DNA from 3 places in the Streptomyces sp. NPDC060064 genome. Region 1 is predicted to be linked to each of the others. Evidence: predicted binding sites of a transcription regulator. Region 1 holds the regulator's gene; each other region holds the start of a gene.
What was found. Region 1 encodes HrcA, which represses chaperone genes, less so after heat shock. Its sites were predicted from a motif close to TTNGCACTCNGNNNNNCNGAGTGCNAA; they were not measured.
Positions count from the first base shown of each region.

Region 2: the regulator HrcA is predicted to act here: its motif matches at 1,172-1,198, upstream of groL (chaperonin GroEL).
Region 3: the regulator HrcA is predicted to act here: its motif matches at 9,139-9,165, upstream of groES (co-chaperone GroES).

Region 1 is NZ_JBHWWF010000028.1:85,171-95,360, reverse strand. Features, by position in the region: gene ACFWDI_RS29190 (hypothetical protein) at 1-63, opposite strand, end outside; gene ACFWDI_RS29185 (hypothetical protein) at 138-533, shown strand; gene ACFWDI_RS29180 (16S rRNA (uracil(1498)-N(3))-methyltransferase) at 550-1,293, opposite strand; gene ACFWDI_RS29175 (nitronate monooxygenase) at 1,293-2,363, opposite strand; gene dnaJ (molecular chaperone DnaJ) at 2,578-3,714, opposite strand; gene hrcA (heat-inducible transcriptional repressor HrcA) at 3,715-4,737, opposite strand; gene ACFWDI_RS29160 (MBL fold metallo-hydrolase) at 4,933-5,667, shown strand; gene ACFWDI_RS29155 (DUF3097 domain-containing protein) at 5,678-6,499, shown strand; gene hemW (radical SAM family heme chaperone HemW) at 6,618-7,850, opposite strand; gene ACFWDI_RS29145 (SpoIIE family protein phosphatase) at 7,938-9,899, opposite strand; gene ACFWDI_RS29140 (HAMP domain-containing protein) at 10,140-10,190, shown strand, end outside.
Region 2 is NZ_JBHWWF010000001.1:27,273-37,462, forward strand. Features, by position in the region: gene thrC (threonine synthase) at 1-29, shown strand, start outside; gene ACFWDI_RS00145 (MoaD/ThiS family protein) at 53-328, shown strand; gene ACFWDI_RS00150 (cold-shock protein) at 740-943, shown strand; gene groL (chaperonin GroEL) at 1,323-2,945, shown strand; gene ACFWDI_RS00160 (peptidylprolyl isomerase) at 3,075-3,572, opposite strand; gene ACFWDI_RS00165 (DUF397 domain-containing protein) at 3,735-3,980, opposite strand; partial or broken gene ACFWDI_RS00170 (DUF5753 domain-containing protein) at 3,964-4,396, opposite strand; gene ACFWDI_RS00175 (hypothetical protein) at 4,582-4,797, shown strand; gene ACFWDI_RS00180 (hypothetical protein) at 4,794-4,997, shown strand; gene ACFWDI_RS00185 (PTS transporter subunit EIIC) at 5,045-6,598, opposite strand; gene murQ (N-acetylmuramic acid 6-phosphate etherase) at 6,640-7,569, opposite strand; gene ACFWDI_RS00195 (MurR/RpiR family transcriptional regulator) at 7,622-8,539, opposite strand; gene ACFWDI_RS00200 (hypothetical protein) at 8,656-9,012, shown strand; gene ACFWDI_RS00205 (DUF4031 domain-containing protein) at 9,009-9,278, shown strand; gene ACFWDI_RS00210 (hypothetical protein) at 9,380-10,027, opposite strand; gene ACFWDI_RS00215 (maleylpyruvate isomerase family mycothiol-dependent enzyme) at 10,075-10,190, shown strand, end outside.
Region 3 is NZ_JBHWWF010000038.1:2,846-13,035, forward strand. Features, by position in the region: gene ACFWDI_RS33270 (sigma-70 family RNA polymerase sigma factor) at 152-727, opposite strand; gene ACFWDI_RS33275 (response regulator transcription factor) at 982-1,593, opposite strand; gene ACFWDI_RS33280 (WhiB family transcriptional regulator) at 2,024-2,347, shown strand; gene ACFWDI_RS33285 (LysR family transcriptional regulator) at 2,411-3,307, opposite strand; gene ACFWDI_RS33290 (MOSC domain-containing protein) at 3,387-4,055, shown strand; gene ACFWDI_RS33295 (SDR family NAD(P)-dependent oxidoreductase) at 4,150-4,923, shown strand; gene ACFWDI_RS33300 (hydroxyacid dehydrogenase) at 5,112-6,098, shown strand; gene ACFWDI_RS33305 (ester cyclase) at 6,160-6,855, shown strand; gene groL (chaperonin GroEL) at 6,959-8,587, opposite strand; gene groES (co-chaperone GroES) at 8,684-8,992, opposite strand; gene ACFWDI_RS33320 (polysaccharide deacetylase family protein) at 9,319-9,957, opposite strand; gene ACFWDI_RS33325 (polysaccharide deacetylase family protein) at 9,954-10,190, opposite strand, start outside.

The DNA.
Region 1 (10,190 bases):
CGCACCGGCAGCGCCGATTGCGGCAAGAGTGCGCCGGTGTCGTACTCGTCTCAAGCACCGCATGGAGGGCAGGGTGTCACCGAGTGCCCGGAAGGAAAAGAGTGGTTGCGGCCACCTTTCCCCCGTACGGTCATGCAATGACCAGGAAGCTGATCCGGACGCGCCGGCTCGTCGTCGACGAGAACACCGTCTACATGTGGTCGGTCCGTCATAAGCACGCGCGCGCCGAAGGCCGTTGTACGGACTGCCGCACCACGCTCTCGCTGCGGCGCGAGGGGACGACGGCGCGCCTGGAGCTCGTCTTCCGGGCGAGCCCGGGCCGGATCATCGCCGAGGGCTACTGGGAATCGGGCTCGGTGGGCGACTCCGAGCGGAACTGGCTGAACCTCTACGAGCCGGGGTCCGCGCGGCGGCTTCTCGACGAGGCGACGGCGCGCGGGCTGCTGCCCACCGCGGCAGGCACGACCGAGGTCGACGGCTGGCCGCTGTTCGACGCGGTGGTGGCGGGCGACCCGGGCTCGGGCGTGTCCTAGCGAGGTAGCCGCCGTTTCAGGACCAGCGGCCGGTGCGGCCCAGCAGCAGCGCCGTGGCGGCCGTGCCCGCGGTCGACGTGCGCAGCACGCTGCGCCCGAGCCGGAACGGCTTCGCGCCCGCCTCGGCAAATGCCGCCAACTCCTCCGGCGACACGCCCCCTTCGGGCCCGACGACCAGCACGATCGAGCCCTCGGCGGGCAGCTCCGCGGTGGCGAGCGGCTCCGCGCCCTCCTCGTGCAGCACTGCCGCGAAGTCGGCTTCGGCCAGAAGTGAGGCAACCTGCTTGGTCGTTGCGGCGTCCGTGACCTCCGGGAAGCGGAGCCTGCGCGACTGTTTCCCCGCCTCGCGCGCGGTGGCCCGCCACTTGGCGAGGGCCTTGGCGCCCCGCTCACCCCTCCACTGAGTGATGCAGCGGGCGGCGGCCCACGGCACCACGGCGTCCACGCCGGTCTCCGTCATGGTCTCGACGGCGAGTTCGCCGCGGTCGCCCTTGGGGAGGGCCTGGACGACGGTGATACGAGGCGTGGGTTCGGGCTCCGTCGGGAACTCGAACGGCTCGACGATCAGCCGGTCCTTGCCCTCCGTGCGCAGCACGACACCGGCCGCGCCGCGCCCTCGCCCGTCCGTCAGCACGATGTCCTCACCGGACTGCAGCCTGCGTACGGAGACGGCGTGCCGTCCCTCGGGCCCGTCCAGGGTGAGGATCGCGCCAGGCCCCACGCCCTCCAGCGAGTCGACGACGAATACGGGCGCGGTCATCACGCACCGCCCAGCGCCAGCGCGGCCCGCGCGGAGTCCAGTTCGGCGGCGAGTACCTCGACGAGCTGACCGGCGGGCAGCTCGCGCGCCATCCGGTGGCCCTGTCCGGCCCAGAGAGCCATGCCCTGCGGGTCGCCCGCCTTGGCCGCGGCCTTGCGCAGGCTGCTCGTCAGATGGTGCACCTGGGGGTAGGCGGCGGGGGCGTACGGACCGTGTTCCCGCATGAAGCGGTTGACGAGGCCGCGGGCGGGCCGCCCGGAGAAGGCGCGGGTGAGTTCGGTGCGGACGAACAGCGGATTGGTCATGGCCTGCTTGTGCAGCACATTGGCGCCGGACTCGGGACAGACCAGGAACGCGGTGCCGAGCTGCGCGGCGCTCGCACCGGCCGCGAGCACGGCGGCGATCTGGCTGCCGCGCATCAGTCCGCCGGCGGCGATGACCGGCAGCTGCACGGTCTCGCGGACCAGCCCGATGAGCGAGAGCAGCCCGATCCCGGAGCCGTCGGCGGCGGGGTCGTCGCGGTGCGTGCCCTGGTGGCCGCCGGCCTCGATGCCCTGCACACACACGGCGTCGGCACCGGCCCACTGCGCGGCCTGCGCCTCCTCGGGCGTGGTGACGGTGACCACGGTGAAGGTGCCGGCCTTCGCGAAGGAGTCGAGCACTTCGCGGGTCGGACAGCCGAAGGTGAAGGAGACGACAGGAACGGGGTCGTCGAGGAGGATCGCGAGCTTGGCCTCGTACCCGTCGTCCCGTCCGCTGTCGGGGTCGCCGAGAGGCGTCTCGTACCAGGCGGCCTCACCGGCGAGCTGCTGCCGGTAGACACCGACGGCGGCGGGGTCGGCGGTGTTGGGCTGCGGCATGAAGAGATTGACGCCGAAGGGCTGACCGGTGAGCCCGCGGATCTGTTTGACCTCCTGGTACATGCCGTCCGCCGTCTTGTACCCGGCGGCGAGGAAGCCGAGCCCACCTGCGTCGGAAACGGCGGCGGCGAGCTGCGGACAGGAGGCGCCGCCCGCCATGGGGGCCTGCACGATCGGATACCGGCAGAGATCGGTCAGTGCGGAGGACATGCAGGCATGGTGCCATGTTGCTCGCGCGCGACCGAATCGGGCGTTCGGGGGGCCGTACGCCCTCCGGGGGTGTCCTCAATCGCCGGACGGGCTCAAATATCAGCCCCTCCGGTGTTTGAGGAGCGGGGCTTGGGGCGGAGCCCCAACAGAGCCCCGCCGGCGATTGAGGCGCGGGGCCCGGGGCAGAGCCCCGGCAACCCGCACCCCCCAACGGCTACCGCCCGTTGAACGCGTCCTTCAGGCGGGAGAACAGCCCCTGCTGCCCCGGCTGGAACTGCCCCGTCGGCCTCTCCTCGCCGCGCAGCTTCGCCAGATCCCGCAGCAGCCGTTCCTGGTCCGCGTCCATCTTCGACGGCGTCATCACCTCGACGTGCACGATCAGGTCGCCGCGGCCGCCGCCCCGCAGATGCGTGATGCCACGCCCGTGCAGCGGGATCGACTGGCCGGACTGTGTGCCCGGTCGGATGTCGACCTCCTCCATGCCGTCGAGCGTCTCCAGCGGGCACTTCGTGCCCAGCGCCGCCGCCGTCATCGGGATCGTCACCGTGCAGTGCAGATCGTCGCCACGCCGCTGGAAGACCGCGTGCGGCAGCTCGTGGATCTCGACGTACAGATCACCCGCCGGTCCGCCACCCGGGCCGACCTCGCCCTCGCCCGCGAGCTGGATGCGCGTGCCGTTGTCGACGCCCGCCGGGATCTTCACGGTCAGCGTCCGGCGCGAGCGGATACGGCCGTCACCGGCGCACTCCGGGCACGGCGTCGGCACGACCGTGCCGAAGCCCTGGCACTGCGGGCACGGCCGCGAGGTCATGACCTGGCCCAGGAAGGACCGCGTCACCTGCGAGACCTCACCGCGTCCGCGGCACATGTCGCAGGTCTGCGCCGAGGTCCCCGGCGCCGCGCCCTCACCCGAACACGTCGTACAGACGACAGCCGTGTCGACCTGGATGTCCTTCGTCGTACCGAAGGCCGCTTCGTTGAGGTCGATCTCCAGCCGGATCATCGCGTCCTGGCCCCGTCGCGTACGCGACCTGGGGCCCCGCTGCGACGCCGTACCGAAGAACGCGTCCATGATGTCGGAGAAGTTGCCGAAGCCACCGGCCCCGAATCCGCCCGCGCCTCCGCCGCCCGCCTGGGACAACGGGTCTCCGCCGAGGTCGTAGACCTGCTTCTTCTGCGGGTCCGACAACACCTCGTACGCGGCGTTGATCTCCTTGAAGCGCTCCTGCGTCTTCGGGTCCGGATTCACATCCGGGTGGAGTTCACGCGCAAGCCGGCGGAAGGCCTTCTTGATCTCGTCCTGCGATGCGTCGCGGCGTACGCCGAGTACGGCGTAGTAGTCCGTGGCCACTTACGACTCCGCCAGGATCTGTCCGACGTAACGTGCCACTGCGCGTACCGCTCCCATCGTTCCGGGGTAGTCCATGCGGGTCGGTCCGACCACGCCGAGTTTGGCAACTGCCTCGTCGCCCGAACCGTAGCCGACCGCGACCACGGAAGTGGAGTTGAGGCCCTCATGTGCGTTCTCATGACCGATACGTACGGTCATGCCCATGCCCGAGTCCTTGGCCTCGCCGAGCAGCTTGAGGAGCACCACATGCTCCTCGAGCGCTTCCAGCACCGGCCTGATGGTCAGCGGGAAGTCGTGCCCGAAGCGGGTGAGATTGGCCGTGCCGCCGATCACCAGCCGCTCCTCCGTCTCCTCGACCAGCGTCTCGAGCAGGGTCGCCAGCACCGTGGACACAGTGCCGCGGTCCTCCGTCTCGAAGGAGTCGGGCAGCTCCTGCACCAGGTGCGGCACATCCGCGAAGCGGCGCCCGACGATCCGGCTGTTGAGCCGGGCCCGCAGGTCGGCCAGCGAGGTCTCGCCGAACGGCGCGGGGCAGTCGATCATGCGCTGCTCGACCCGTCCGGTGTCCGTGATGAGCACGAGCATCAGCCGGGCGGGCGCGAGGGACAGGAGCTCCACGTGCCGGACCGTGGACCGGGTCAGCGAGGGGTACTGGACGACGGCGACCTGCCGGGTCAACTGCGCGAGCAGCCGTACCGTACGGCCCACGACGTCGTCCAGGTCGACGGCTCCGTCCAGGAAGTTCTGGATGGCGCGGCGCTCGGGCGCCGACAGGGGCTTGACGCCCGCCAGCTTGTCGACGAAGAGCCGGTAGCCCTTGTCCGTCGGGATGCGGCCGGCGCTGGTGTGCGGCTGGGCGATGAACCCTTCCTCTTCCAGCACCGCCATGTCGTTACGGACAGTAGCCGGGGAGACACCGAGCTTGTGCCGCTCGGTGAGGGCCTTGGAGCCGACGGGCTCCTCGGTGCCGACATAGTCCTGGACGATGGCGCGCAGCACCTCGAGTCTGCGTTCGCTGAGCATCTGCGCACACCTCCAGCCGTGGTTCCTTGTGGTGACTGCTTGGCACTCGTCATGTCCGAGTGCCAGCACTCCCCCGAGCCAGTGTACGGCTGTGGGGTACGCCCCTAGCAAGGGCCGTCCTGCAGGGCAGTCCTGCAATCGCGGCCGACCACGGTACCTCGCGACACCGCTGGTCCTTGCCGATAGCGTCGCGGTATGGACGTCAGTTGGGAAGACTTCGGCTGGGAGCGGTTGGCCGACGGGGTGGGGCGTCGGCGGCTGCCTGTCTGGGACGCGACCGTTGGACTGGTCGCCGGTGAGGACCGTGTCCTCATGTACGACACGGGTTCGACGCTCCGTGAGGGCGCCGAGCTCCGCACCCAGGCGCAGGCGCTGCTGGGCGGTCGCCGAGTGACGCATATCGCACTGAGTCATCCGCACTTCGACCATGTCCTGGGGACCGCGGCGTTCTCCGGGGCCGAGGTGTTCGGCGCGGTCGGCGTCGACGAACTGATGAGGCGGGAGCGCGACGAGATCCGCGGCACGGCCGTACGGCACGGGGTCCCGGTGAAGGACGCCGCGGAGGCCGCCGATCTTCTGGTACTGCCGCACCATCCGGTGTGCGGGGAGTGGACGCTCGAGCTGGGCGGCCGCCAGGTGCTGCTGGCCAATGTCGGCCCCGGTCACTCGGGCCACGATCTGGCGCTGCTGGTGCCGGGCGAAGGCCCGGGCAGCCCGGAGGTGGTCTTCTGCGGAGATCTGGTGGAGGAGTCGGGCGAACCGCAGGCGGGCCGGGACGCGATCCCGTCCCGCTGGCCGGCGGCGCTGGACCGGCTGCTGTCGCTGGGCGGCGACGACGCGGTGTATGTCCCCGGGCACGGGGCAGTGGTCGACGCGGCTTTTGTACGCGCACAGCGGGAATCGTTGGCGGAGCGCTTCGGCGTGTCGTAGCGTCGGCCAAATGCGCAGCTACAGCCCGGATCTGACGCCTCCTTGGAAGAAGCAGCAGCCGGCCCCGGAGGTCCCTGCCGAGTCCGACCTGGTCGTGGAGGAGGTCACGACGGGTTTCTGCGGTGCGGTGATCCGTACCGAGAAAACGGCGGAGGGCCCGACAGTCACGCTCGAGGACCGCTTCGGCAAGCACCGCGTGTTCCCGCTGGTCCCGCGGGGCTTTCTGCTGGAGGGCCGGGTGGTCACCCTGGTCCGCCCCTCGGCGACGGCCCCGGCCCGCCCGGCACGTACGGCCTCCGGCTCGGTCGCGGTCCCGGGGGCACGGGCGAGGGTCGCGCGGGCGGGCCGTATCTACGTGGAAGGCCGCCACGACGCGGAGCTCGTCGAACGGGTCTGGGGTGACGATCTGCGGATCGAGGGCGTGGTCGTGGAGTACCTCGAGGGCATCGACGACCTCCCGTCGATCGTCAAGGAATTCGCGCCGGGCCCGGACGCGCGCCTCGGGGTGCTGGTTGACCATCTGGTCCCCGGCTCGAAGGAGTCCCGTATCGCGTCCCAGGTCTCCAGCGACCACGCCTTGATCGTGGGCCACCCGTACATCGATGTGTGGGAGGCGGTGAAGCCGTCCTCGGTGGGCATCCGGGCGTGGCCGTCGGTGCCGCGCGGCCAGGACTGGAAGACGGGAGTCTGCCGCGCACTGGGCTGGCCGGAGAACACGGGAGCGGCGTGGCAGCGGATTCTGTCGGGCGTGCGGTCGTACAAGGACCTGGAGCCGCAGTTGCTGGGGCGAGTGGAGGAGCTGATCGACTTCGTGACGGCTCCGGGGGTGTGACCGGGGCTGGGCCCCGGACCCCGCGCCTCAATCGCCGGCAGGGCTTGAGTTGCCGGTCCGGCGAAATGTAAGCCCGTCCGGCGATTGAGGAGAGGCCCGAAGGGCGTACCCACCCCCGTCAGTCCACCAGGTCGCGTACCACCGCGTCCGCCAGCAGGCGGCCCCGCAGCGTCAGTACGGCCCGTCCCTCTTTGTACGGCCCCGGCTCCAGCAGGCCGTCCGACAGGGCCCGGCCCGCCGCCGCCAGGCCCGCCGGGTGCAGGAGCTCCAGCTCGCAGCCTTCCCGGAGCCGGAGCTCCAGCAGGATCCGCTCCACCCGGCGGTCCTGCGCCGAGAGGAGCTCGCGGCCCGCGCCCGGCGAGCGGCCCTCCGCCAGCGCCGCCGCGTACGCGCCCGGGTGCTTCACATTCCACCAGCGCACCCCGCCCACATGGCTGTGGGCTCCGGGGCCCGCACCCCACCAGTCCGCGCCGCGCCAGTACAGCTCGTTGTGCAGGCACCGGCCCGCCTCGGTCGTGGCCCAGTTGGAGACCTCGTACCAGTCGAAGCCCGCGTCCCCGAGCACCGAGTCCGCGATCAGATACCGGTCCGCGTGGACGTCGTCGTCGGTCATCGGGACCTCGCCGCGGCGGATCCGCCGCGCAAGCTGCGTGCCTTCCTCGACGATCAGTGCGTACGCCGAGATGTGATCCGGACCCGCGCCCACCGCGGCCGCCAGGGAGGCGCGCCAGTCGTCGTCGCTCTCGCCGGGCGTGCCGTAGATCAGGTCGAGGTTCACATGGTCGAAGCCCGCAGCCCGCGCCTCCGCGACGCACGCCTCCGGGCGGCCCGGCGTATGCGTACGGTCCAGCACCTTCAGCACATGCTGCCGCGCGCTCTGCATCCCGAAGGAGATCCGGTTGAAGCCGCCCTCCCGCAGCTCGGCGAGATACGCCGGGTCCACCGACTCCGGGTTCGCCTCGGTCGTGATCTCCGCACCGTCCGCGAGCCCGAACTCCTCGCGGACCGCGTCCAGCATCCGGACCAGATCCGAGGCCGCGAGCAGCGTCGGCGTACCGCCTCCGACGAACACCGTCCGTACCTGCCGCGGGTCGTCGCCCAGCACCTTGCGGGCGAGGCGGACCTCCTCCGCGACCATCGCGGCGTAGTTGTCCCGGGAGGCGAGCACGCCGCCCGAGCCGCGCAGCTCGGTCGCCGTGTAGGTGTTGAAGTCGCAGTAGCCGCAGCGCGTCGCGCAGTACGGCACATGCAGATAGAAGGCGAGCGGCCGGTCCCCGGCGCCCGTCAGGGCGGACGCGGGCAGCGACCCGTCCTCGGGCATGGGCTCACCATCGGGCAGTACGGAAGGCATGCCCCCCATTGTCCGTCACCTCGCGGGTGCCCCGGTACGGCCACCCACCGGGTGCCGGGCCGACTACCGCGCCGGGTGCCGGGACGGCTACCGCGCCTGGAGCACCAGCAGCGCCAGATCGTCCTCCGGTGGCGTCTCCCCGAACTCGTACACCCCTTGCTTGATCCGCTCCGCGACCCCTTGCGCGGTCAGGCCCGCGCAGCCGGCGAGCACCCGGGCGAGCCCGTCCTCGTCGTCGAACATCCGCGACCCCGAGCGCCGCTCCGTCACCCCGTCCGTGACGCAGAGCAGGGTGTCGCCGGGTTCCAGGTCGAAGGTCTGGCTCTGGTACGCGACGTCCTCGACGACCCCGAGCAGCACCTGCGACTCGGCCGCCGTGAGCACCCGGCCGTCGGGCCGCAGCAGCAGCGGCAGTGGATGCCCGGCGCTCGCCAGGGTGCAGCGCACACCTCCGCCGACCCGGGGCGAGGGCACCAGCTCGCCGTAGAGCAGGGACAGGAACCGCGCCTGCGGACCCTCCGGCACGCCCTGACCGCCCGCTGCCGCGACCATCAGCGCGGCTGATTCCGCCGCCTCCATCGCATCGTCGAGGAGCAGTCCGTTGAGCCGGTCCAGCACCTGGCCGACCTGGTAACCCTCGCGGGCGAGCAGCCGCAGCCAGGGCCGGGCGAGGCCGGTGACGACCGCGGCCTCGGGTCCGCTGCCCTGGACGTCGCCGAGCATGAAGCACCAGCGGCCGCCGGAGCCGGCCGGGAAGATGTCGTAGAAGTCGCCGCCCGCGACGCCGTCGTCGCTGGGCTCGTACACCAGGAACCGGTCGACACCGGGGATCTGCCCGACCTTGCCGGGGAGCAGACCGCGCTGCAGAACACGGCTGATGGTGGCCTGCCGGGTGTACTGGCGGGCCGCGCTGATCGCGAGAGCCACGCGGCGTGCGAAGTCCGCGATCAGCGCGGTCGCTTCGTCGGGTACGCGTGCGAGGCCGTACCGCGCGATCAGCAGGGTGCCGAGCCCGCGTCCGCCCGCGGCGAGGCGGTATGCGACGGCCGTGCCGTCATCGCCGCCCGGTTGGCCGTCACCGGGCCAGGGGATCGGTACGGGCCCGTTGCCTGCGGCCTCGGGCAGCAGCAGCGGCGGCTCCTTGTCCAGGGTCTCGCGCAGCTGCTCAGTGAGGGACTCGTCGCTGTGCCAGACCCGGGCGAGCCGCTGCGCGGTCCCCGCTCCGCCGCCCGTGCCCCAGCCCGATCCCGGCCGTCCCGACTCCCTGTCCAGCCAGATCGCGCACCAGTCGGCGAGCCTCGGCACCAGCAGCTGCCCGGCGAGCGCCGCGACCATGTCCTCGTCGAGCTGTCCGGCGAGCAGGTCGGATGCCTCGGCGAGGAAGGAGAGTGCGCCTCGGCTGATCCAGTCGGAGTCCTCGCGCACGGTGCGCCGGGGCGAGGGGGCGAGGATCTCGGCGGCGCGCAGTCCGCGATGCAGCGCGGGTTCGGCGCCGGGGAGCGGGCAGGTGTCCCAGCCGTCGACGGGGAGTCGGGCCCAGATGGTCTTGAGGCCGGGGCGGTAGGTGATGCCCCAGCGCTCGGCGAGGGCGGCGACGAGATGGAGGCCGCGGCCGTACTCGGGCGTGCCGGAGCGTTCCTCGGCGCCGTGCGGTTCATTGCGTACGGCCCTGGCCGGGTGGTGGTCGGAGACTTCGAGTACGAGGGCGGCGGGCTCGCCGTCCGCCGACTCCTCCAGCCTGCAGAGGAGTTCGACGGTGGTGCCCGCGTGCACGACGGCGTTGGTCACGAGTTCGTTGACGATGAGTACGGCGTCGTCGGCGAGCCGGTCCGTGCTGTGACCGCCCGGCGGGCAGCCCCCTGACCCGCGGCAGAAGGCGCAGGTGGCGAGCATGCCGAGGTTGGTCCAGTCGGCGATGGCGGCGCGCACGAAGCGGCGCGCGGCGGACGGTGCGAGAGGGTTGCCGGGCAGGCTGGTGCGAGCGACTGAACGCGCGTCATCCCGAAGCGGGTACAACGGTGTCGTGCGGTGAACGGTCTCGCGCTGCATCGGAAGGGACCCCACTGTGCGGCTCCTGGTCGGTTCTGGCAATGCGCCGCTTATGACACCGACAGAGTGACAGACTGAGCCTGCCCATAAGCGCCGAGTCACCGAAGTGGGCGGATTATGAACAGAGACAGTGCGTTGCCGCCAGCTCAGCCGGAGTCCCGGCTGCCTGCGGTGTCCTCCCCGCCCTCGGCCGACGGCGGCTGGATCCGCACCTCGGAGCTGCGCCCACTGCTGGCCGCGATGACGACCCTGCGCGACGGGGACTTCCATGTGCGGATGGCGGAGGTCCAT
Region 2 (10,190 bases), on a different contig from region 1:
CGTTCCGCGACGCCGGCCTGGCCCGCTGACTACCTACGGAAGGCAGAACACCATGAGCGTGAACGTCCGCATCCCCACCATTCTCCGTACGTACACGGGCGGTCAGGCCGAGGTCCCGGCGGAGGGCGCGACGCTCTCCGAGGTGATCGCCGACCTGGAGAAGAACCACACGGGCATCGCCGCGCGCGTCCTGGACGACCAGGGCAAGCTGCGCCGCTTCGTGAACGTGTACGTGAATGACGACGACGTCCGTTTCGAGCAGGGTCTTGAGACCGCGACGCCGGACGGTGCGGGCGTTTCGATCATTCCTGCCGTCGCCGGCGGCTGAGCTACGCAGCGTCACCAGAATTGCCCCCTCCGCAAGAGAAGCGGAGGGGGCAATTCTGTATGGTTGAGCGCGGTACAGTTGGGGAAGGCCCCGCCGCTGCTTATGCCGGCCGCATATGAGAATGCGTCCTGGCCCCATCAAGAAGCAGCCAATAAGTTCGCTCGAATTGCCTCTTAAGCGCCATTTGCCGGGCCCGACTTGCCCCGGAATTTATTGAATTCAGTTCAATTATCCGTTCACGCGTGCTCGGATTTCTCGTCGGATTGACCTGTTGCAGAGGGCAGTTGGGCAGATACATTCAGCCGCGGTCGACGCGTTCCGGCGCACACCCTCTCCTGTCGGAGGGTGGAGGTCTGACCCGGGTCCGCGAAGTGCGGTCCTGCGCAAGGGCCAGTAATAGGGGAGTTAGGCATGGCTCAGGGCACCGTCAAGTGGTTCAACGCGGAGAAGGGGTACGGCTTCATCGCGGTCGACGGTGGTGCGGATGTTTTCGTCCACTACAGCGCGATCCAGATGGACGGGTACCGCACCCTTGAAGAGGGTCAGCGAGTCGAATTCGAGATCTCGCAGGGCCAGAAGGGTCCGCAGGCGGATATGGTCAAGCTCGCCGTCTGATCTCGGCGCGATCGGCCACCGACGCACTCACGCACGAGGGGCCCGCATCCCACCAGGGATGCGGGCCCCTCGTGCGTCTGCCCGCGGGTCCGCTCGCGCGTCCGCTGCTGGGTCCCTTCGTGGGTCCCTTCGCGCGTCCGCTGCTGGGTCCGCCCGTGGGTCCGCTCGTGGGTCTTCGATCCGTGAGAGTCGCTTGCACTCTCCTAGGGCGAGTGCTAATCATTGGCGTTAGCACTCTGACAGTGAGAGTGACAACGAGGACCGGGTTGGTGAGGTCCGCAGGCCGGGTGGGGCAAGGAACCACAAGGCATGCAGGCCGTCCGTCGCGGGCGCCAGCGCGGTCCGGAGAATCCACCCCAGTCCGGGAGGACCACTTCACATGGCCAAGATCATCGCGTTCGACGAGGAGGCACGGCGCGGTCTCGAGCGCGGGATGAACCAGCTCGCCGACGCCGTCAAGGTCACCCTTGGCCCCAAGGGCCGCAACGTCGTCCTCGAGAAGAAGTGGGGCGCCCCCACGATCACCAACGATGGTGTATCCATCGCCAAGGAGATCGAGCTCGAGGACCCGTTTGAGAAGATCGGCGCCGAGCTGGTCAAGGAAGTCGCCAAGAAGACGGACGACGTCGCCGGTGACGGTACGACCACCGCGACCGTCCTCGCCCAGGCGCTGGTCCGCGAGGGCCTGCGCAACGTGGCCGCCGGTGCCAACCCGATGGCTCTCAAGCGCGGCATCGAGAAGGCCGTCGAGGCCGTCTCCGGTGCGCTGCTCGAGCAGGCCAAGGACGTGGAGACCAAGGAGCAGATCGCTTCCACGGCCTCCATCTCCGCCGCCGACACCCAGATCGGCGAGCTCATCGCCGAGGCGATGGACAAGGTCGGCAAGGAAGGCGTCATCACCGTCGAGGAGTCCCAGACCTTCGGTCTGGAGCTTGAGCTCACCGAGGGTATGCGCTTCGACAAGGGCTACATCTCGGCGTACTTCGCCACCGACATGGAGCGTATGGAGGCGTCGCTCGACGACCCGTACATCCTGATCGTCAACTCGAAGATCAGCTCGGTCAAGGACCTGCTGCCGCTTCTCGAGAAGGTCATGCAGTCCGGCAAGCCGCTGCTGATCATCGCCGAGGACGTCGAGGGCGAGGCCCTGTCGACCCTGGTCGTCAACAAGATCCGTGGCACCTTCAAGTCCGTTGCCGTCAAGGCTCCGGGCTTCGGTGACCGCCGCAAGGCGATGCTGAACGACATCGCCATCCTCACCGGCGGCACGGTCATCTCCGAGGAGGTCGGCCTCAAGCTCGAGAACGCCGGCCTGGACCTGCTGGGCCGCGCCCGCAAGGTCGTCATCACCAAGGACGAGACCACGATCGTCGACGGTGCCGGTGAGAGCGACCAGGTTGCCGGTCGCGTCAACCAGATCCGTGCCGAGATCGAGAACTCCGACTCGGACTACGACCGCGAGAAGCTCCAGGAGCGCCTCGCGAAGCTGGCCGGCGGCGTGGCCGTCATCAAGGCCGGCGCCGCGACCGAGGTCGAGCTCAAGGAGCGCAAGCACCGCATCGAGGACGCGGTGCGCAACGCCAAGGCCGCCGTCGAGGAGGGCATCGTCGCCGGTGGTGGCGTGGCTCTGCTCCAGGCGACTTCGGTCTTCGAGAAGCTCGACCTCGATGGTGACGAGGCGACCGGCGCCAACGCCGTGAAGCTCGCGCTGGAGGCTCCGCTCAAGCAGATCGCCGTCAACGGTGGTCTCGAGGGTGGCGTCGTCGTCGAGAAGGTGCGCAACCTGGCCGTCGGCCACGGTCTGAACGCCGCGACCGGCGAGTACGTCGACATGATCGCCGAGGGCATCATCGACCCCGCGAAGGTGACCCGCTCTGCTCTGCAGAACGCGGCCTCCATCGCGGCGCTGTTCCTCACCACCGAGGCCGTCATCGCCGACAAGCCCGAGAAGGCCGGTGCCCCCGCGGGCGGCGGCATGCCGGGCGGTGACATGGACTTCTGAGCCTCGGCTCAGTAAGCCCGGTTACGCAACCGAAGGCGGCATCCCTGACAGGGGTGCCGCCTTCGGGCGTTTCAGCGCGTGTTCACGCGGGGACCCGGACCTCTCGGCCGCTCAGGTCCCGCAGGTTCGTCAGGCGACGCCGGAGCCGGAGATGGTGATCTTGGCCTTGGTCCGGCCACTCTGCGATCCGTAGCTCTCGATCTTCTTGACCAGGGCCATGCTGTCCTCGTCGGCGACCTCGCCGAACACGACGTGCTTGCCGTCCAGCCACGGCGTCAGCACGGTGGTGATGAAGAACTGGGAGCCGTTGCTGTTCGGGCCGGCGTTGGCCATCGAGAGCAGGCCCGGCCTGTTGTGCGTGAGCTTGAAGTTCTCGTCGGCGAACTTCTCGCCGTAGATGCTCTTGCCGCCCGTGCCGTCACCGCGGGTGAAGTCGCCGCCCTGCAGCATGAAGTCGGGGATGACGCGGTGGAAGGAGGACCCCTCGTAGCCGAACCCCTTCTCGCCGGTGGCGAGCGCGCGGAAGTTCTCTGCCGTCTTGGGAACGACGTCGTCGTACAGGTTGAAGTTGATCCGCCCGGCGGGGGCGTCATTGATGGTGATGTCGAAGTAGACCTTGGTCGTCATAGGACCATCCTGACATCCCCGGCAGGCGTGGGCGCGACGGGCGCCCCGGTCCGCCGAATCGGTGGGCGCAACGGGCCGCCGCCGCGCGGGCTACTTGGTCCGCCCAGAGGGCGGCCCCTCGGCACACGAACAAGACCGGCCAGTTCCGAGGGGCTCCGCCGGCTAGTGCTGCTTGAGGTCCGCGACGAAGACGGACCAGGCGGCGCTCCGGAACACGAGCGCAGGGCCGGCGGGGTTCTTGGAGTCGCGGACGGGGACGATGTCGGGGTGGCCGTCGGCGACTTCGAGGCAGTCGCCGCCGCTGTGGGTGGACTTGCGCCAGGTGGCGACCTCGAGACAGCTGCCGTCGCTGTAGCTGGGCTTGTGCCAGGTCGCCACGCTCAGGTCGTACTCAGGGCTGATCGTCATGCGCGTAATCCTCCGCCACTGATTCGATCAGGGCCAGGGATTCTTGGGGTGACAGTGCGCTGGCCCCGAGCAGATCGTAGGTCAGTTCGTGCCGTGCGACCGTGGCCCGGGTCGTCCAACAACTGGCCTGTGCCGGGGCCATCGACGTAAGCGAGAGGGGGCGCGTCAGGGAAGTACATCAGCTTGAGGGCGCCGTCCATAGCAGCGTGTGCGCCCGCGTTGAGCAGGAGCACCTGCACGATGATCTGGTGGCTGCGTACCCGTGAGGCCACATGGCGCAGCGCCTCTGCCATCACCGCGGGTCCACCCACCGTCCGCCGTAAGGCTGCTTCGTCCAGAACGGTCCAAAACAAGGGCACCGTTGGACCGTTCAACAGGTGCGCGCGAGCGAGTCGTGCCTCGACCAGCTCGTCGATCACCGACGCAGCTCCGCGCCGAGCAGTGCGCGCGGGGACGATGACGGGTCGAGATCCTTCGGGCCAGGCATGGGCAACTCCCGGTCGTACACGGGGGATTGTTGGGCGGCCGTCGCTGTTCAGGCTAGCCACCTGTCGGACGCGCTGTGTCGTAATGCGGACACTCAGCGTGGATGTGCCTGGTCATGGTGGTGCGATCGGCGGAGCGGCTGCGGGCTGCGGAAGAGGTGGTGGCCCAGCTGCGGGTCGAGCTCGGCGAGGTGGGGGTGAAACTGCCGTCGCTGCGGGTGGACCCGGTGATGCTCGCGAGTGAGGACCCGTATCCACTCGTGGACCTGGGGCGCTGCAACCTGGACACGGCGCTGCGGCTCGCCGCTGTGCTTCATGAGGTGCGCCGGTGACCGCCGGGGAGTACGTGATCGACTCCCGCAACGGGCGGATCGGTCGGGTCATGGGGCGCGTGGGCACCTACGTACAGCTGCGCCCACCGGGTGGCGGACGGGAGTGGGACTGCCCGCTTGAAGCAGTCACTCCCGCCCGGCCGGGCGAGGTGCTGCGGGCGCGAGTGCGGGAGGTCAACGCGGAGGGGCGGCTCCCGTGACGCGCAGCCGGGCCACGTGTGCTGTGCCCGGAAGGCGTACGGGGGCGTCAGTTCGTGGCCGACGCGGGTTCCTTCGGTGGGGCGGGGGAGCCCGCTGCCACTGGGGGCAAGGACTCCTCCGGGGCCACGTTGAGCTCCTTGAGCATCGGCCCGGTGAAGCCGAACCAGTACGTGGCCAGGAAGCCGACGACGTAACCGACCAGCAGCCCGGCCGCGTAGACCCCGATCGTCTCGCCCAGGCCCTTGTTGCCGTCGAGCAGCGGGAACAGCGCCCAGCCCGAGGGGCCGATCGCCGTGGAGCCGACCTTGTCGCCCAGCATGTTGAACAGGCCGACGAAGCCGCCGCCGAACGCGCCGCCGACGCAGGCCGTGATGAACGGTCGGCCCAGCGGGAGCGAGACGCCGTAGATCAGCGGCTCGCCGACGCCCAGAAAGCCCGCCGGGAGCGCGGACTTGATGGTGCTGCGGATCGAGGTGTTGCGGGGCAGCCGGACGTAGACCGCGGCCGCCGCGCCGACCTGCCCGGCGCCCGCCATCGCGAGGATCGGGAGCAGGACCGTATAGCTCTGCTGCTCGATGAGCGTGGTGTGGATCGGGATCAGCGCCTGGTGCAGGCCCAGCATCACCAGCGGCAGGAAGAGACCTCCGAGGACGAAGCCCGCGGCCGCGCCGCCGCCTGCCAGCAGCCAGTTCGCGAACTCGCCGATCGCGGTGGAGATCTCACCGGCCACGAACATCAGGCCGAAGAGAGTCACCAGGCCGGCGACGAGGACCGTGAGGGTCGGCGTGACCAGGACGTCCAGGGCCTCCGGCACCCAGCGGCGGCACCACTTCTCCACGTACACCGCGAGCACCGCCGCGCCGAGGGCGCCCAGGACGCCGCCCTGGCCGGGGGAGAGATGGACACCGAAGGCGCTGATCTTCGCGACGCCCGGGAAGACGATGATCGCGGCGACCGCGCCGCCCAGGACCGGCGTACCGCCGAACTCCTTCGCGGTGTTGTAGCCGACGAAGACCGCGATCAGCGACATGAAGCCGGAGGCCGTCGCGGCCAGTGCGGGCACCACGGCCGGGGCCCAACCGAGGTTGGCCAGCAGGCCGTTGAGGCCGGCGATGATGCCGCAGCCGATGAGGGCCGGGATCAGCGGGACAAAGATGTTCGCGATACGGCGCAGGAACAGCTTGAAGGGCGTCGAATTCTTCGCCCTCCGGGCCGCCTTGATGGCGGCGCCCCGGTCGGCCAGGTCATCGGCGGTCCTGGGGGCCGCTGCCACGAGCGCCTCGAACTCCGGGGTGACCCGGGCGACCGTGCCCGGGCCGAGCACGATCTGGTACGTGTCGTCCTCGACCACGCCCATGACCGCGGGAAGCGCCTTCAGCGCCTCTTCCTGTACGAGGGAGGAGTCGCGCAGCCCGAGGCGGAGGCGGGTCATGCAGTGCGCGACGGTGGTGATGTTCCGGGCGCCGCCGACCAGGGGGAGGATGGCGGCGGCGACGGCGCTGTTCTTGTCCGGGGCGTTGGGGCCGTTGGGGCCGTTGGGGGCGTCCGGGCCGTCCGGGGTGTTGGGGGCGTCAGGAGCGTTGGGGGCGTCTGTTGCCATGGTGCGGAGTGCCTTGCTGTGGGGGGACGTTCAGTCGGTGGTTACCGGCGGGCGGACTGCAGTGCCGCGCGCAGATGGCCCTTGCTCTCGGTCAGGAGTCGTGCGGCGGTGGGGCCGTCGACCGAGCCGAGGATGGTGAGGATGGCGTTCTTCACCTCGCCGTCGGTCGCGGCGAGGGCGGCCTCGATCTCCTCGTCCGACGCGCCGGTGGCCAGCGCGACGATCCGGCGGGAGCGGGCGCGCAGCTTCTCGTTGGAGGCGCGGACGTCCACCATCAGATTCCCGTATGTCTTGCCGAGCCGGATCATCGTGATCGTCGAGATCATGTTGAGGACCAGCTTCTGCGCCGTACCGGCCTTCAACCGGGTGGAGCCGGTGAGCAGTTCGGGGCCGACGACGATCTCGATGCTGTGGTCGGCGGCCGCGCCGAGTGCGCTGTCCGCGTTGCAGGACAGGCCGATGGTGAGCGCTCCGAGGAAGCGGGCGTGCTCGACCGCGCCGATCGCGTACGGGGTACGGCCCGAGGCGGAGATCCCGACCACCGTGTCGTCCGCGGTCAGCTTCAGCGCGTCCAGGTCGGCGGCGGCCAGCTCCTTGCTGTCCTCGGCACCCTCGACCGCCTTGACCATGGCTGACGGGCCGCCCGCGATCAGGCCCACGACCTCGGTCGGGTCGGTGTTGAAGGTGGGCGGGCACTCGCTCGCGTCCAGTACGCCGAGGCGCCCCGCCGTGCCGGCGCCCGCGTAGACCAGCCGGCCGCCGCGGGACATCCGCTCGGCGGTGTCGTCGATCGCGGCGGCGATCCGCGGCAGCTGCGCGGCGACGGCGGCGGGGACGGACTCGTCCTCGCCGTTCATGATCCGGGCGATCTCGAGGGTCGGGAGCCGGTCGATCTCGGCGAGTTCGGGCCGGAACGCCTCGGTGGTGAGGGTGGCCAGCTCGGCGCGGAGTTCACCGTAGGAGAAGGTCATGAAGAGCGGCTCAGCTTTCTCGGTCCGTGGGGGGAGGGGGTGATCGGGGTGCTCAGCGGGTGCGGGGGCTGTGCCGGTGGGCGAGCGCCTCGTACGAAGCGGCCAGGGCAGGGGCCGCCGTCTCGTACGTGCGCTGCGCCACGCCTATGAACAGGCAGTCCACAACGAGGAGTTGGCTGGTACGGGACGACATCGCGGCCGGCCGCAGCTCGCTCTCGCGGGCGGTCGAGGTGGTCAGCACATGGTCGGCGTACTGCGATACGGGCCCGTCCGGGCGGCCGGTGATCGCGACCGTCGTCGCACCCCGGTCGAAGGCGGCGCGCAGCGGCTCGATGACATCGCCGGTGGAGCCGGAGTGGGTGATGGCGATGGCGACATCGCCGGAGCGGAGCTGCACGGCGTTGGTGACGGCGAGGTGCGGATCGGTATGGGCGTGCGCGATCAGACCGATGCGCAGCAGCTTCTGGGCGAGGTCCATGCCGACGAGGGAGGACGCGCCGACGCCGTAGATGTCTATACGGCGGGCGGTCGCCGCGGCGCTCACGGCAGCGCCCAGCTGTACGGTGTCGAGCCCCGCGGCCGTGTCGGCGAGGGTCTGCTGCTCGTCGTACGCGAGCTTGGCGACGACGTCCGCGATGGGGTCGTCGACGGCGATGTCGGCGGTGACGGCGGGCGCGCGGCCGGACTGCTGGTGGGCGGCGAGCCCGGCAAGCGCGAGGCGCAGGTCGCGGTAGCCGGGATAGCCGAGGAGCCGGGCGGTGCGGACCACGGTGGCCTCGCTGGTGCCGGTGAGCTCGGCGAGGCCGGTGACCGTGAGGGCCGCGCAGCCGGCCGGGTCGTCGGCGACGGCTTCGGCGACCCGCTGCATGGAGCGGGTCATGGACGGCGCGAGGGTCCGGACCTTGGCCGCGAGGGCGGCGGGGGCGGGCGGAGCGTCGACGCTGAAAATTTCCTTCACTGGATTGGTCACTCTTGAAAGATATTTTCGGTGTTCCTTTGTCGTCAACCCCCTTTGGCCCGGGGTGGACCGGCGGCCGGGAGCGGACCGCCGGCCGGCAGTGCGGCGGGTGGGGTGACAATGGCTTCATGGACGACGCGAACCCACTCGAGCAGGCCCTGCACGCGGCGCGTGCGCTGGTCCTCGCCGACCTGGCCGCCCGCGATGTGGCCGACGCGGCTGTCGTCTCGCTGGTCGAGGACGCGGTGACGCACCGCCGTTGGTGGGTCGAGCAGTGGCCGGAGGGCGTCGAGTACATCGCCGGCCTGGTGGCCCAGGACGTCCAGGACGCGCTGCTCGAGCGGCACGGAAGATGGCCGCTGTGCCCGGTCTGCGACGCCGGCGACCCGCACGCGCTGGACGTCGAACCGGAGCTGGGCCCGGACCCGCACTGGGTCTGCGCGAAGGCGGGCGTCGTGGTGGCGCCGGTCGGCGGCCTCTCGTGACGGTGTACATCGACCCGCCGACCTGGCCGGGCCACGGCCGGCTGTGGTCGCACCTGGTCAGCGATGTCTCGTACGAGGAGCTGCACGCGTTCGCGGCATCGATCGGCTGCCCGCCGCGGGCCTTCGAGCGGGACCACTACGACGTGCCGTCGCACCGGTATGCCGATGCGGTGGGGGCGGGCGCGGTGGAGGTGTCCAGCCGCGAGGTGGTGGTGCTGCTGACGAAGGCGGGGCTGCGCAGACGCAAGGGGCGCCGCCCCGCTTGAGGGCGCCCGGCGAGAGTCGGGCGGGCGAACCCAGGGAGAACTCCGCGCGCGCCGTTCCGCGCACGCCGTTCCGCGCACGCCGGGAACGCCGAGGACGCGGGTCAGGACGCCAGCAGCTTCAGCTCTGTCGCCAGGTTGTGCCGCGCACGCGACTCCCACTCCCGCTCCCCGTGCGGCGTACGGAACAGTCGCGGCAGGCCGAGCAGCTGGCGCAGCACCGCCGCGCGGCCCTCGCGGAAGGCGTCGTCCGGGACGAAGGCGTACTCCTCGCGTACGGCCGCGGTGTACGCGGCGTACGGCTCAGGCGGCGCCGCCAGGACGGCCAGGTCCGCGTCGCACAGGACCGCGCCGTTCAGATCGTCGATCTCAGGCGCGTGGGTGACGGTGAGGCGGACCAGCCGGGCCACCTCGGCGGTGGCGGCGGGGGTCAACCCGGCCTCGGTGAGGGCGCGTTCCGCCAGGTGGGCGGAGCGTTCCTCGTTCTCGGAGCGGTCGGGGAGGTAGACCGCGTCGTGGAACCAGGCCGCGAGGCGGACCAGGTCCGGATCCGCGGCGTGCTCCTCCAGTACGTCGATATGGTTCAGCACCGCCGTCAGGTGATCGACCGTGTGGTAGCGGCGCTGCGGCTCCGACCAGCGCGAGAGCAGATTCTCGGCGTACGGCAGCGGGTCCGGTGCGCCCGCGTCGTGGCGGGCGGCGAGGAGGGTCCGGTGCCAGCGTGCGCGCAGGTCCACGAAGTCGTCGGTCATGGGGCGACTCTAGAGCGGGGCCCCTCGGGTGCGGTTGGCTGGGCGCCATGGAATCTGTACGCGATCCCGAGCTTCCCGGCCGGCTGCTGCGCACCGAGCGCGACGTCCTGGTCCCGCTGCTGCGTGCCCGCCCCGACGAGGACTTCGCCCTCCGGACGTGCTG
Region 3 (10,190 bases), on a different contig from region 1:
AATGGCCTTGATCGGTGCGGATGTCCATGCTAACGGGCTCAGCAGCGGTCTCATTCCACGATCAAGATCAGCGAGCAGCTTTGTGCATTCATACGTACGAAACGCACTGCTCGGTTCAGTGCTCCGCCAACCGTTCGGTTCGGCCCGCGGCCTACTGCTCGGCCAGGGCGCGCAGCCGACTGAGCGCCCGGTGCTGGGCGACACGCACTGCGCCGGGTGACATTCCCAGCATCTGCCCGGTCTCCTCGGCGGTCAGTCCCACGGCGACCCGCAGCACCAGCAGCTCCCGCTGGTTCTCCGGCAGATTGGCGAGCAGCCTCTTGGCCCACTCGGCATCGTCACTGAGCAGCGCGCGCTCCTCGGGACCGAGCGAATCGTCGGGACGCTCCGGCATCTCGTTGGACGGCACGGCCGTCGATCCCGGATGCCGCATGGCCGCCCGCTGCAGATCGGCGACCTTGTGGGATGCGATGGCGAAGACGAAAGCCTCGAAGGGCCTTCCGGTGTCCTTGTACCGCGGCAGCGCCATCAGCACCGCGACACAGACCTCCTGCGCAAGGTCCTCCACGAAGTGACGCGCGTCGCCCGGCAGCCGGCTGAGCCGAGAGCGGCAGAAGCGCAGCGCGAGCGGATGGACATGCGCGAGGAGGTCGTGCGTAGCCTGCTCGTCGCCATCGACGGCACGGTGAACGAGTGCACCGATCACCGTGGTCTCGTCGTCGCGCATCGGTCCATGGTGCCTTGGTGGCTGAGAATCCGTGGCACTGCGTCCAATGTTGTGCACCGAAGCGTTATGAGCAGGTGCGCCGGAACTCATCTCCTGCGCCCTCCCCTCCCGCTCGACCGACTTGTCCCCGAGGAACTCCACATCTCAAGGATGCGGCATCGCGCGGGAAACGGATGCCCACGGCTGTCCGCCGCCCCGCCCGCCGAGTGGCGGGCGGGATCCGTCGTACCGCCGTGGTGACCACTCGCGATTACCTAGCGGACGAGGCCCCAGCGGAATCCGAGCGCGACGGCGTGCGCCCGGTCCGAAGCGCCCAGCTTCTTGAAAAGCCGCCTGGCGTGCGTTTTCACCGTGTCCTCGGAGAGGAAGAGCTCGCGGCCGATCTCGGCGTTCGACCGGCCGTGACTCATTCCTTCGAGCACCTGGATCTCACGCGCGGTGAGCGTCGGCGCCGCGCCCATTTCCGCCGAACGCAGCCGGCGCGGTGCCAGCCGCCAGGTCGGATCGGCGAGCGCCTGGGTGACCGTCGCCCGCAACTCGGCGCGCGAGGCGTCCTTGTGCAGATAGCCGCGGGCACCGGCGGCGACCGCGAGCGCGACGCCGTCCAGGTCCTCGGCGACGGTCAGCATGATGATCCGGGCGCCGGGATCGGCGGAGAGCAACCGGCGGACCGTCTCGACGCCGCCCAGTCCGGGCATGCGTACGTCCATCAGAATCAGGTCCGAGCGGTCGGCGCCCCAGCGGCGGAGGACTTCCTCGCCGTTGGCCGCGGTCGTCACGCGCTCGACGCCGGGCACGGTCGCAACCGCGCGGCGGAGCGCCTCTCGGGCAAGCGGGGAGTCGTCGCAGACGAGGACGGATGTCATGGCCGCCCTCCGCAGCTGATGCGCGTCACCTTGAGCCTCCAGGCTGAGTACGTTTCGTCACCTGTGCGGTTGAACGCTCTCGGACATGTGCCCGAGCGCTTGTTGTTTCAACCGCCTCCGCACTCTCAACGACGGTCACTCGAAAGAGTTACGGGTCGGACAGCCGCCTTCAGCACTCTACGTGAGGGGTCGTGCGCAGAGGAGAGCGCCGCAGGTCATGCGTCCTTCATCAGTCAGCTATGCCCCATTTAGCGGCTTTTCTTCCCTTTTCCTGGTGTCTGTGGCTAGATTCGCAATGAGTCATATTTACATCTACTAACACCGTAGATGTACGGTCGTGGTCACGGTACGAGTGCCGGACCCGACTCGTATCGCGTCTGATCCGACCTGTCCTGTATCCACTCAGCACGGTTTCAAGGGGACAAGCGCTATGGCAGATTTCTCCCGCCTTCCCGGACCCAACGCCGATCTGTGGGACTGGCAGCTCCTCGCAGCCTGCCGTGGGGTGGACAGCTCTCTCTTCTTCCACCCCGAGGGTGAGCGTGGCGCTGCACGAAGTGCGCGCGAGAACTCGGCAAAAGAGGTCTGCATGAGGTGCCCGGTCCGCGCGGAGTGCGCGGCACACGCACTGGCGGTGCGGGAGCCGTACGGCGTGTGGGGCGGACTGACCGAGGACGAGCGCGAGGAGCTGATGGGGCGTGCGCGGCATCGACTGATCCCGGCGAACAGCGTGGGAGGCGTGCCGCGGGGCTGACCCCGCGGTGCGGAAGATTCGAAGAAACGTTCCTGCAGCGGCTCTGCCCTGGGCGAGGGGCGCTCAGGGCCGTCGTGGCGCCGCCAGAGTCAGCTGATCGAGAGTGGCGGCGACCGCCGGGACCTGCGCCAGGTCCGGGAGCGTGAGCGCCACGATCTCGCGCTGGACCGCCGGCTCCACAGTCACGGTGCGCGCGGCCTTGGGCCGAACCGACTCCATGGCCAGCTCGGGCAGCACCGCCACCCCCAGACCCGCGGCGACCAGGCCGATCACCGCCGGGTAGTCGTCGGTGGCGAAGTCGATACGAGGGGTGAAGCCCGCCTCCTCGCAGACCTCGACGAGCTGGCGGCGGCAGCGCGGACAGCCCGCGATCCAGGGCTCACCGGCCAGGTCGCCGATGGTGACGGAGTCCGATTCGGCGAGGCGGTGCCCTTCGGGGACGAGGCCCACGAGGCGGTCGGTGAGCAGCGGGCGGACGATCAGGTCGTCCCACTCCGTGTCTGTCGCCCCGTAACGGAAGGCGAGCGCCACATCACAGTCACCCTCCCGCAGCATCTCCACCGAGCGCGGCGGCTCGGCCTCGACGAGAGAGACCCGGGTGCCCGGGTGGGCCGCGCGCAGGGCGGCGAGCGCGGTCGGTACGAGGGTGGAGCTGCCGCTGGGGAACGAGACCAGCCGGACCCGGCCGGCCCGCAGACCGGCGATGGCGGCGATTTCCTCCTCGGCGGCGGTGAGCCCGGCCAGGATGCCCGAGGCGTGCCGCACGAGCGCCTCACCCGCCTGGGTCAGGCGCATTGCGCGGCCTGTACGAATCAGCAGCGGGGTACCGGCCGACGTCTCGAGCGCCTTCATCTGCTGGCTGACGGCGGGCTGTGTGCAGCCCAGCGTGCGCGCGGCCGCCGAGAACGAGCCGGTGGCGGCAACGGCACGCAGGACACGGAGATGACGGGCTTCGATCACTCTTCGAATATAAGGGGCCCTTGGAGGGAAGACCAATAATTGGATGGTTCGTTTGAGAGCGGGGGGTAGCGTGGCGTCCATGAAGGTTTTGACCGTGAACGTGGGACGGCCGAAGGCCGTCGACTACAGCGACGGCGCGGGCGGCACGACCGGCATCGACAAGCAGCCGGCCGATGGGGCCGTACGGGTGAGGGAGCCGGGCCCCAAGGGGCAAGGGGCCAGCGGGGTCGTCGGGGACACGGTCTGCGATCTGCGGCACCACGGCGGGACCCACCAGGCCGTGTACGCCTTCGCGCGCGAGGATCTGGACTTCTGGGAGCGGGAGTTGGGGCGGCCGCTGGCCAACGGCTCCTTCGGGGAGAACCTCACGACGAGCGGGCTCGATGTGAGCGGGGCGAAGATCGGCGAGTGCTGGCGGATAGGCGACGGGCTGGTGCTGGAGGTGACCAGCGGCCGCATTCCATGTCGTACGTTCGCGAGCTGGCTGGGTGAGAAGGGCTGGGTCAAGCGCTTCACGCGGCACGGCGCGCCCGGCGCGTATCTGCGGGTCGTCGAACCCGGCGAGATCCGCGCGGGCGACGCGATCGAGATCGTGCACCGGCCGGATCACGAGGTGACGGTCGAGCTCTCGTTCCGGGCCGACACCACGGAGCGTGAGCTGCTGCCACGTCTGCTCGCGGCCGGCGAAGCGCTCCACCCCGAACTGCTGAAGGACGCCCGCGAGTACGTCGCCAAGCAGGGCGGGTAGGGAAACCTCGGACAAGGCCTCCGGGAAGGCAAGGGAATTCGGGCGGGCAAGGGGCGTACAGCGCACTCCCACACAGGGCACTAACGTGCCGCCTATGACGACTGCACTGATTACGGGAGCGACCGCGGGTATCGGCGCCGCGTTCGCGCGGCGGCTCGCGGCCGAGGGACACAACCTGGTGCTGGTGGCCCGCGACACCAAGCGACTGCACGAGCAGGCCACCGAGTTGCACGACCGGCACGGCATCGAGGCGGAGGTGCTGACCGCCGATCTGTCGCAGGACGCCGGGATCGCCGCGGTCGAGAAGCGGCTCGCCGACCGGAAGAACCCGGTGGACCTGCTGGTCAACAATGCGGGGTTCGGCAACAAGGGACGCTTCCTCGAGGTGTCCATGGCCGACGAACTGACGATGCTGAAGGTGCACTGCGAGGCGGTGCTGCGGCTGACGGCGGCGGCGGCGGAGTCGATGCGGGAGCGCGGGCGGGGCGGGGTGGTGAATGTGGCGTCGGTGGCCGCGTTCGTGCCGCGCGGGACGTACGGCGCTTCGAAGGCGTGGGTCGTGCAGTTCACGCAGGGTGCCGCGCGGGATCTGGCGGGGTCGGGCGTACGGCTGATGGCCCTGTGCCCCGGATTCGTACGGACGGAGTTCCACGAACGGGCCGGGATGGGGACGGACAACATCCCTGGGTGGATGTGGCTGGACGCGGACAAGCTGGTCTCCACAGCGCTGGCGGACCTGGCCCGCGGGAAGTCGCTCTCGATCCCCGACCCGCGCTACAAGGCGCTGATGGGTGCGGTGAAGCTGGCGCCGCGCGGGCTGCTCGGCGGGATCACGTCCAGGACAGGCCGGAAGTACGGCCCGCAGTGAGCGTGTCGCGGGAACAGTCCGGACGGCGGTTTCCCGACAGTCGCCCCGGCGGGAACGGCGGGAACGGCGGGAACGGCGAGAACGGCGAGAACGGCGAGAACGGCGAGAACGGCGGAGAGCACCACGGCGAGAACCACGGCGAGAGCACCGCAGAAGACTTCGGCGGCCGACCGTCCCTCCTGCTCGCGATGGGCCCCGGCATCGCCGAGCGCCTGCTCGACGACCGCCACCGCGACCGTCTCACCGCCCTCGCCCGCACCGATCCGCACCTGATCGCCCACGATCTGACCGCCCCTTCGCCACCCGTCGCGGACGCGCTCGCCACGGCCGAAGTACTGCTGACGTGCTGGGGCACGACCCCGCTCACCGCCGACGTCCTCGCGGCGGCCCCGCGGCTGCGCGCAGTCGTCCACGCCGCCGGCTCCGTCAAGAACCACATCACAGAAGCCTGCTGGGAGCGCGGCATCGCGGTGACCTCGGTCGTCGCGGCCAACGCCCTGCCCGTCGCCGAGTACACGCTTGCCGCGATCCTCTTCGCCAACAAGCGCGTTCTGCACACCCGGCACCGCTACCGCACGCTGCGCACCCACCACGACTGGGGCCTGGAGCTCGACGGCGCGGGCAACTACGGCCGTACGGTCGGGATCGTCGGCGCTTCCCGGATCGGCCGCCGGGTGATCGAGCTGCTGCGCCCGTTCGACCTGCGGGTTCTGCTGTACGACCCGTACGTCGGGTCGGCCGAGGCCGACGGGATCGGCGTCGAGACCGTGCCGCTGGACGTGCTCTGCGCGGACAGCGACGTCGTCACGGTCCATGCCCCGCAGATCCCGGCCACCCGCCATATGATCGGCGCCCGGCAGCTGGCACTTATGCCCGACGGCGCGACGCTGGTCAACACCGCGCGCGGTTCGCTGGTCGACGAGGAGGCCCTGCTCGCCGAGCTCATCTCCGGACGCCTCGATGCCGTACTGGATGTGACGGACCCTGAAGTCCCGTCCGCCGACTCGCCCTTGTACGACCTGCCGAACGTCCTGCTCACCCCGCACATAGCGGGCTCGCTCGGCCGCGAGCTGCACCGGATGGCCGACCGGGCGCTGGACGAGGTGGAGCGGTTCGCGGCCGGGCTGCCCTTCGCGGACCCGGTCCGTCCCGGGGCACTTAAACATTCCGCTTAGCTCATCATTGGGAACAATTCTCACTAAACTGGACGCATCCCACCCATTTCCGGGAGGCGCCATGAAATTCGTACAGATAGTCGACTACAAGACCGAGCAGTTCGACACCATGAACCAGCTCATGGACAAGTGGGTCGATCAGACCAAGGGCAAGCGGACCGCCACCCACACCCTGACCGGCAAGGACCGCTCCGACGACTCCCACTACGTCGAGATCGTCGAATTCCCCTCGTACGAAGAGGCGATGAAGAACTCCCATCTGCCCGAGACCGACCGGATCTTCCAGGAGATGGTGGCGCTCTGCGACGGGATGCCGTCGTTCACCGACCTCGACGTGGTCCGCGACGAACAGCTGAACGCGGCAGCCGCCCGCCGCTTCTTCCACGAGATCGCCGTCGGAGGCAACCTCGACGCCATCGACGAGCTGTTCGCGGCCGACTACCGGGACCACGACATCATCAGGGGAGAGGACAGCGCCACCGGGTTGGAGAACATGCGCAGCGATGTCACCGGCTGGCGCGACGCGTTCGACTTCACCTTCAACCTGGACAGGCAAGTGACCGAAGGTGACGACGTCGTGACGCTGTGGACCTGGACCGGCACACACAAGGGCGACTTCCTGGGCATCGCCCCCACCGGCAAACAGTGCACCATGACCGGCACCACGATCTTCCGCTTCCAGGACGGGAAGGTCCAGGAGGGCTGGTGGCACTACGACGTCATGCGCCTGATGCGGCAGCTCGGCGCGCTGGGCTAGCCGCCGCGTTTGCTGGGGGCCGGCACACCCGGCCGGACGCCGAAGGCCCCCGTTCCCACCGCCGAGCGGCGGGAACGGGGGCCTTCACATGTGTCGTACGGCGTCAGTGGCTGTGACCGTGACCGTGGCCGTGACCCGCCTCGGCCTCCTCCTCCGCCGGCTTCTCGACGACCAAGGTCTCGGTCGTGAGCAGCAGGGAGGCGATGGACGCGGCGTTCTCCAGCGCGGAGCGCGTGACCTTGACCGGGTCGATGACGCCGGCCTTCACCAGGTCGCCGTACTCGCCGGTCGCGGCGTTGAAGCCCTGGCCGGCCTCGAGCTCGGCGACCTTGGCGGTGATGACGTAGCCCTCGAGACCGGCGTTCTCGGCGATCCAGCGCAGCGGCTCGACGGCGGCGCGACGGACGACGGCGACACCGGTCGCCTCGTCGCCCTCCTTGCCGAGGTTGCCCTCGAGCACCTTCACGGCGTGGACGAGCGCGGAGCCACCACCGGAGACGATGCCCTCCTCGACCGCGGCGCGGGTCGCGGAGATGGCGTCCTCCAGACGGTGCTTCTTCTCCTTCAGCTCCACCTCGGTGGCGGCGCCGACCTTGATCACGCACACGCCGCCGGCCAGCTTCGCGAGGCGCTCCTGGAGCTTCTCGCGGTCCCAGTCGGAGTCCGTGGACTCGATCTCGGCCTTGATCTGGTTGATGCGGCCGACGACGTCCTCGTGCTTGCCGCCACCGTCGACGATGGTGGTGTCGTCCTTGGTCACGGTCACGCGGCGGGCGGAGCCCAGCACGTCCAGACCGGCCTGGTCGAGCTTGAGGCCGACCTCCTCGGCGATGACGGTGGCACCGGTGAGGGCGGCCATGTCGCCGAGCATCGCCTTGCGGCGGTCGCCGAAGCCGGGGGCCTTGACGGCCACCGCGTTGAAGGTGCCGCGGATCTTGTTCACGACGAGGGTGGAGAGGGCCTCGCCCTCGACGTCCTCGGCGATGATCAGCAGCGGCTTGGAGCTACCCGCCTGGATGACCTTCTCGAGCAGGGGCAGCAGGTCCTGGATCGAGGAGATCTTGCCCTGGTGGATCAGGATGTACGGGTCGTCGAGGACGGCCTCCATACGCTCCTGGTCGGACACCATGTACGGCGACAGGTAGCCCTTGTCGAAGGCCATGCCCTCGGTGAAGTCGAGCTCCAGGCCGAAGGTGTTGGACTCCTCGACGGTGATGACACCGTCCTTGCCGACCTTGTCCATCGCCTCGGCGATGAGCTCGCCGACCTGCTGGTCCTGCGCGGAGAGCGCGGCCACGGCGGCGATGTCGGCCTTGTCGTCGATCGGGCGGGCGGTCGCGAGGAGTTCCTCGGACACGGCCTTGACCGCGGCGTCGATGCCCTTCTTCAGGGCGGCCGGGGAAGCGCCCGCGGCGACGTTGCGCAGGCCCTCGCGGACCAGCGCCTGGGCCAGCACGGTGGCGGTGGTGGTGCCGTCACCCGCGATGTCGTTGGTCTTGGTCGCCACCTCCTTCACCAGCTGGGCACCGAGGTTCTCGTACGGGTCCTCGACCTCGACCTCACGGGCGATGGTGACACCGTCGTTGGTGATGGTGGGGGCGCCGAACTTCTTGTCGATGACGACATTGCGGCCGCGGGGGCCGATCGTCACCTTCACCGTGTCGGCAAGCTTGTTGACGCCGCGCTCGAGGGCGCGACGGGCGTCCTCGTCGAACTTCAGGATCTTCGCCATGGGAGCTTCTCTGTCCTCTCGAACGAACTACGCCCCTGGGCACCCGGCTACATATGTCGCGGGGGCCAGGGGCGCAGATCTAAAACTTCGGGTGAATTACTTCTCGACGATCGCGAGCACGTCGCGAGCCGAGAGGACGAGGTACTCCTCGCCGTTGTACTTCACCTCGGTGCCGCCGTACTTGCTGTACAGCACGACGTCGCCGGTCTTGACGTCGAGCGGGAGCCGCTCGCCGTTCTCGAAGCGACCCGGGCCCACGGCGAGGACGACGCCCTCCTGGGGCTTCTCCTTCGCGGTGTCCGGGATGACCAGGCCAGAGGCCGTGGTCTGCTCGGCGTCGAGCGGCTGGACCACAATGCGGTCCTCGAGCGGCTTGATGGCAACCTTGGAGCTGGCGGTCGTCACGATCCGACCTCCCCCTTCGGAGATCTCACGGGGTTAACTGTCTGAGGTGGCGACCAGGTGGATCCGTCGTCGCGGGTGCCGGACCTGCCCGTCGCTGTGTTGGCACTCTCCAGTGGGGAGTGCCAGACCTGAGACTATGACTGCGATTAGCACTCGGTCAAGCGGAGTGCCAATCCGCCGGTGTGGCGTCGTGCTGTCACGGTCGGTCCGATACGGAGAACGTGGCGCGGGCGCCCTGGGTTCCGCGCGGTACAGCAGCAATTCCGCCCGGCACGACAGCAATCACCGCACGGCAGCAATACGGCACCGGCACTACGGCCTGCCCCTCAGACGTAGTCCTCCAGACGCGCCACCGCGTACCCCTGCGCCTGGATACGGCGCAGCATCCGCCCCGTCGTCCTCGTGTGCGCGAGCACGATGTCACCGGGCCGCAGCCGTTCACCCTCCGCATACGCCCGCCCCAGCACCACCGCACGGACCCCGCAGTCGGCTGCCGCCCGCAGTGTGTCGGCGTTGTACGCGCCGTGCGGTGGACGGAGCAGCCGCTCCCGCCGGCGGCAGATCTCGTCGCGCTGGTCCTCGTACGAGAGCGTGCGCAGATCGGTCCTGCCGCCCGTGCGGAACGTACTGATCGGCAGCTTCAGATCGCCGACCATCCGCAGGAACTCCGGATCGCGCTCCACGCCGTCGTCGAAGGTGAGGAAGACGACCTTCTCGCGGGTCGGCACCCGGTTCACCACGTACGGCACCTTGGGCCTGCGCGCGGGCGGCTTCGGCGCGGCCGCGAGCGGCGCGGCCAGCCCCCACCGCTTGTGCGCGGAGCCCGGTACACCCGCGCCCGGGGAGACCTGCTGCGCGGCCTTGCGCCCGAGGCGCTCGATCGGGTCCACCGACTGCGCACACCCCGAGGCGAGAAGCGCACCGGCCGCCAGCACTCCGGCCAGCAGCCGGTGCGCGCGTCTCATACGTAGTCCTCCAGCTTCGCCACGGCGTAGCCCTTGTCGGTGATCGTCTTCATGACCCGCCGGATCAGGTCGGGCATGGTGGCCTTCCACTCCTCGGGGCCGCGGAAGTGCGTCAGGATGATGTCGCCGGGGTGCAGATCCTGGTCCCACTCGCGCCACTCCATGTGGTCCGGAAACGCCTCGGCGGCCCAGAGCGGCACGGCCTTGATGCCGCACGATTTGGCCACGCGCAG